2 regions of the Pantoea sp. SGAir0430 genome follow, and region 1 is predicted to be linked to the other one. Evidence: predicted binding sites of a transcription regulator. Region 1 holds the regulator's gene; the other holds the start of a gene.
The links. Region 1 encodes Fur, which represses iron uptake genes when iron is present. Its sites were predicted from a motif close to ATAATAATGAGAACNACTATCAA; they were not measured.

Region 1 (3,113 bases):
GATGCGCTGGAAGGCATCACCCATTCCCTGTGTACGCTGGAGTTCCAGGATAACCGTCGTCTCTACGACTGGGTGCTGGATAACATCACTATTCCGGTGCATCCGCGTCAGTACGAGTTCTCGCGCCTGAATCTGGAATATGCGGTGATGTCGAAGCGTAAGCTGACGCAGCTGGTGAGCGAGAAGATTGTTGAAGGCTGGGACGATCCGCGCATGCTGACCGTATCCGGTCTGCGCCGTCGTGGCTATAGCGCGGCGTCAATCCGCGAATTCTGCCGCCGTATCGGTGTGACTAAGCAGGACAATATTGTTGAGATGGCGTCGCTGGAGTCGTGCATTCGTGACGACCTCAACGAGAACGCGCCGCGCGCCATGGCGGTGCTGGATCCACTGAAAGTGGTAATCGAGAACCTGCCGGCCGGGCATGAAGAAATCATCAGCATGCCGAACCACCCGAACAAACCGGAGATGGGCACGCGTGAGGTGCCGTTCAGCCGTGAAGTGTGGATCGATCGCGCCGACTTCCGTGAAGAGGCCAACAAGCAGTACAAGCGTCTGGTGCTGGGTAAAGAAGTTCGTCTGCGCAACGCTTACGTCATTCGTGCCGAGCGCGTGGCGAAAGATGAAGCCGGCAACATCACCTGCATCTACGCTACCTGCGATGTCGACACCCTGAGCAAAGATCCGGCCGATGGCCGCAAGGTCAAAGGCGTTATTCATTGGGTATCGGCGATTCACGCGCTGCCTGCTGAATTCCGCCTGTACGATCGTCTGTTCAGCGTGCCAAACCCGGGCGCGGCCGAGGATTTCCTCACCACCATTAACCCGAACTCGCTGGAGATCAAACAGGGCTTCGTTGAGCCGGGTCTGCGTGCCGCCAGCGCGCTGGCGCCGTATCAGTTTGAGCGCGAAGGTTACTTCTGCGCTGATAGCGTGTACTCGCAGCCGTCGAAACTGGTGTTCAACCGCACCGTGGGTCTGCGTGATACCTGGGCAAAAATCGGCGAATAATTTTACTGCTTGATAGCACGATATGATCAGCAAAGGGCGAGCAATCGCCCTTTTTTATTGCCCGTTATCTGCAAACGGGAATCGATTATGCTGAACCAGACAAAAAACAGTAATTGCGCGCGATTACGACTAATCTGACTTTAATAAAATTAACTAATTTACCCGTGTGAAATCGTTATTTTCAGGTAGGCTATGCGCTCTTAAATGTTGCTGTGCGGGTTAGCGAAGGAAGAAAAATGACAAGTCTCGCTCTGGAAGCCAAACATAGCGTGGTGGTTTTACATCAGCTTATCGAACGTATTTTTAATCAGGCCGAAGGCAGCGATGACAGTATGGATCTGCTGCTGTCGCACTTTCATCCCGACTTCAAAATGGTGACGCCGCAAGGCAAACAGCTCGATCTCAATGACACTGAAACCCTGTTTCGCAAACTGCACGGGCAGCGGGAAGGGATGCGAATCGCCACCAGTGAGCATGCCATCATTTCCCAGCAGCAGCAGGAAGTGACCATTCAGTATCACGAACTGCAAATGCTTAACGGCAACAACCAGACCCGCATTTCGCTGGCGGTGCTGGACTGCAGCACGCCGGTTCCGCGCTGGCGCTATTTGCAGGAAACGCTGGTCGCCTGAACGCAGCCATAAAAAAACCGGTGCCTGGCACCGGTTTTTTTATACTGCATAGCATATTCAATTACTGATCGTGGAGCGTCTCGTCTTCGCGGCAGTCTCCCAGCGCACAGTGGCCGTACAGATACAGGCTGTGGTTGCTGAGTTTGATACCGTGGCGTGTTGCAATCTCACGCTGACGCGTTTCGATAGATTCATCGCTAAACTCGATCACTTTGCCGCAGTCGAGGCAAATCAGGTGATCATGATGATGCTGCTGGGTCAGTTCGAACACGGATTTCCCGCCTTCGAAGTTATGACGCGTCACGATGCCGGCGTCGTCAAACTGGTTCAGAACACGGTATACCGTCGCCAGACCAATCTCTTCGCCCATGTCGATCAGGCGTTTGTACAAATCTTCCGCACTGACATGATGGGACTCGGGTCCGGGTCCCTGAAGCACTTCCAGAATCTTCAGTCTGGGCAGCGTGACTTTCAGGCCAGCCTTTTTCAATGCGGAGTTGTTGTCAGTCATGCGGATATTGTCCTGTTACTTTGCTAGTCACTTACGGCGCAAAGGCCTTGAATGTGTGGTCAACGCGCATTCTCATTTGCGTCTCATTATAGAGCTCAGCCTGCGAAATGAAAACCGGCTGCGGCGGACAATTCCCCGGATGCTGTAAGGAGAAATGTCGTGAACCTCAGCGGGATCGTGCAGATCGATGTTCCTTTTCGCGCAGTCTCAGTCTGATGCCCGAGGAATAAGCAGATGACCGTTGCGGGTATTCTACAGAATTGAGGGAAAAAGTTAAAAAACCGTAGCTATTATTTTTATAGGTAATTCCATTGCCCGATGTGAGCCAGCGCCCACATCGGACAGGAAAGCATCAGGCTTCGATGATCGCCTGCAGCTGCAGCTCGTCAAAGATCTGCTTAACCCATTTGTCGACGCGCTCGTTAGTCAGTTCAGGCTGACGATCTTCATCGATGGCGAGGCCGAGGAAGTGTTTGTCGTCTGCCAGACCTTTAGAGGCTTCGAAGTGGTAACCTTCGGTTGGCCAGTGGCCCACAATCACTGCGCCGTTTGGCTCAATGATGTCGCGAATGGTGCCCATCGCGTCACAGAAGTACTCGGCATAATCTTCCTGATCGCCGCAGCCAAACAGCGCTACCAGCTTACCGTTGAAATCAATCTCTTCCAGCGTCGGGAAGAAGTCATCCCAGTCGCACTGGGCTTCACCGTAGTACCAGGTCGGAATACCCAGCAGCAGAATATCGAATGCTTCGAGATCTTCTTTGGTGCTCTTAGCAATGTCATGCACTTCGGCGACATCTTTACCCAGTTGTTTCTGGATCATTTTTGCAATGTTTTCAGTGTTGCCGGTATCGCTGCCGAAGAAAATGCCTACGATTGCCATGGAGTGAGTAACCTCTTAAATCCTGATTGTGAAAGTAAGTCAGAAGACGACACAGTTATGCGAATGATAGCAGACC
Region 2 (3,113 bases), 2.0 Mb from region 1:
TTCATCTGCTGGCCTGTGTTGATGAGCCAGTCGGCCGCGCGTATCTTGGTGACCTGCCGGATGTCACGGTGAGCTGGCTCGGCAGCGGCAACATGCAGGCTGAGGCGCTGACGCCGCTGCTGGACCCGATTGTGCTGCCTGCTGATGACTACTTCATCTGGCTGACCGGCGAAGGCGCGGCGGTGAAACAGCTGAGCGATTACTTTACTCAGCAACGTGCGGCGCACAGCGACCTGGTGCGCGCCGTCGCTTACTGGCATCAGAAATAACCGGCGCCCGCCCGCTGCCGCCTGTGTTGAATTTTACCAGGCACCAGACTACTATCAACCTCCCTCAACTGACCCCGGGAAGGCGATGAAACAGCAGCGGGATGTTCCAGAGCACGCCGATGCGGCACAGCGTGCCAGCTGTGCCGGCGCACGCAGAAAGCGGCGCGAAAGGATGCTGGATGCCAGTGATATTCGCCTGCTGATGCTGCACTTTCTGGCCAGCGGCGCGGCGCACGGTTATGAGCTGATCAAATCGGTGGAAGAGTTGTCGAAAGGCGAATATTCCCCCAGCCCCGGCATTATTTATCCCAACCTGACGCTGCTGGAAGAGATGGACGCCATTCGCGTGGTGGATGCCCAGGCCACGCGCAAAGCCTACGCGCTCAACGATGCGGGCCGCGCGCTGCTGGCGGAAAATGGCGAAAACGTGGCGGTGATTATCGGGCGGCTCACTTCGCTGGCGATCCTGGTCAACAACCGCAGCATTCCGCAGGTAGAGCAGGCAATCCATACGCTTCGCTATACGCTCAATCACCGGCTGTCGCAGGAGCAGATTTCACCGGCCACGGTGGAAATTGTCGTGGCGGCGCTGCAGGACGCGGCAGAGAAGATCGCCAACAGCTAAGCGCGTTACGGTTTCTTCTTGTCCACGTGCCCCAGTTCGCGATCCGGCCAGCAGACATCGCGCACCCGCTGCTTCAGTGCTGCCGCATCGGGAAAGCCGCCTTCCTGTTTGCGTTCCCAAATTACCTGACCATCAATGCTGATCTCGAACACGCCGCCGCTGCCGGGCTGGAGCGTGACCGCGCTGAGATCGCCGGCAAAGGTATGCAGCAGCTCCTGCGCCATCCACGCCGAACGCAGCAGCCAGTTACATTGAGTACAGTAGTGAATGGTTACTGCCGGTTTATCTGCCATCCTATCCCTCCTGTTAGTGCTTGATTAATCATGGGTTAACAAATTGTGCGCACAAAGATACATCTTGATGCAAATGATATTGATAATGATTACCAATTGCATTAAATTGTTTTCGCCATCATTTTACTCTCTATAAATACCACAGGCATCCCTGCGGCACCGCGGCCAGTTATATACGGCAGCTGTGCACTGAAGCGCGCATGACACTGTGCCACAGGTGCCGGGATCGATAACATTATCTGGCCAGCGTGACGCGCTGTTTCACGGTTTTTAGCATAGAGCCGTGGTTTTCTGGCAGCAAATAAGTGAGCGAATACTAACAATTAACCAGGTATTTCGCGCATGTCTTTCAACCTTCAGGGAACTGTTCAGCAGCGTCTGTGTAAAGTCGCTGTTCTTGCTTCAGCCATTCACGCAGCCTGCAGCTATGCCGCCAGCGACAGCAGTACGCTGGCGCGTTCCGCAGAGAACAACAGCAGCAATGAACCGGTAATGACCGTTACCGCACCTAAGCAGCAGGCTGGCAGCAAAACCACGCTCACCGCCAGCGATCTGCAAAAACGCGGCGCCAATGACTTCGGTTCGATCATGCGTTATGAGCCGCTGGTCAGCGCCACTGGCGCGGCGGGCGGTTCGTCAGCCGGTAAAAGCGGCTTTGACCGTGCAGGCTATACCGGCTACAACATTCGCGGGCTGGAAAGTAACCGTGTCGGTCTGGATATTGATGGCATTCCGGTACCGGATGCCACCGGTCGTCCGTACGTCAGTCGCGCCGGTAACAATACCTTCGGTATTGGTCGCGACTACATCGACCCGTATATGTTTGGCAGCGTCGAAATTGAGAAGGGCGCTACATCGGTGGAACAACCTAACACCGCAATCGGCGGTAACGTATCGTTTCATAACAAGTCGCCGGACGACTACCTCAGCAGCGATAAAACCCACTATTTCGGTTATCAGAGCGACTACAGTTCGGCAGATCGCAGCTGGCACAACGGCATCACTGCGGCGGCAGGGGATGATGAACTGCGCGGCCTGTTTGTCTACAGCCGCCGCGACGGCCAGCAGACGCGCAACAACAGTGGCGTAAAAGACGCCTACCCGGCCAACTGGCACTCGGATGCCTTTATGACGTCGGGCATCTGGCAGCCAAACGATCAGCACAAGCTGAGCGCCACCTTCGACTACTACCACAAAACCAATCACACCCACTACGATACCTGGGACAGCAGCAGCGGCAACACTATTTGGGGCACTGCGCAACAGCAGAGCGATTCGCGCCGCTGGGGCATTAACCTTGCCGACGAGTGGACGCCGTACAACGAGATGATCGATACGCTGACCACGCGAATTTACTGGCAGCAAACCGAGGCGCACGACACCACCTGGTTACCGACCAGCGCCAGTCAGTACGGCTTCGTCTACTCTGACTACAACGTCGATACCTTAGGGTTTGACACGCGCGCCAGCAAAATCCTCGGCCGCCACGAGCTGAGCGGCGGCATCAACGCGCGCGTGGAGAACAGCGAGCGTCCGTTCCGCCAGGAGCCGAACCCGGGCACCTTCGGCACCATCACCCAGCCGCAGTCGGACAGCCGTTCCTGGACCGTGGCCGGTTATCTGCAGGATAAAATCAATTTCGATCTCGATAGCCACAATTTCGCGGTGATTCCCGGCGTGCGCGTTATTCATCAAAGCACCAAACCGAAGAACCTCGGCGATCTGACCAACGGCAGCACGGTGCTGACCGCAGAGCAGGTGGAAAAACTGTACGGCAAGACCAATTCAGACACCGAAGTACTGCCGTCACTGACCTTCCAGTACGATATCAATCCGGCGCTCACCACCTGGCTGCAATATAAGCGCGGCGTGGAGTTCCCGACCACCAGCCAGCTGTACGGTTCGTGGAACCTTGGTTCAAGCTAC

Region 2: the regulator Fur is predicted to act here: its motif matches at 1,261-1,283, upstream of E7738_RS17715 (TonB-dependent receptor domain-containing protein).

What each region holds. Positions count from the first base shown of each region.
Region 1 covers NZ_CP039427.1:1,804,913-1,808,025, reverse strand. The annotation lists gene glnS (glutamine--tRNA ligase) at 1-1,011, shown strand, start outside; gene E7738_RS08710 (hypothetical protein) at 1,248-1,643, shown strand; gene fur (ferric iron uptake transcriptional regulator) at 1,705-2,154, opposite strand; gene fldA (flavodoxin FldA) at 2,507-3,037, opposite strand.
Region 2 covers NZ_CP039427.1:3,771,413-3,774,525, forward strand. The annotation lists gene E7738_RS17700 (siderophore-interacting protein) at 1-269, shown strand, start outside; gene E7738_RS17705 (PadR family transcriptional regulator) at 355-894, shown strand; gene E7738_RS17710 (SelT/SelW/SelH family protein) at 900-1,187, opposite strand; gene E7738_RS17715 (TonB-dependent receptor domain-containing protein) at 1,530-3,113, shown strand, end outside.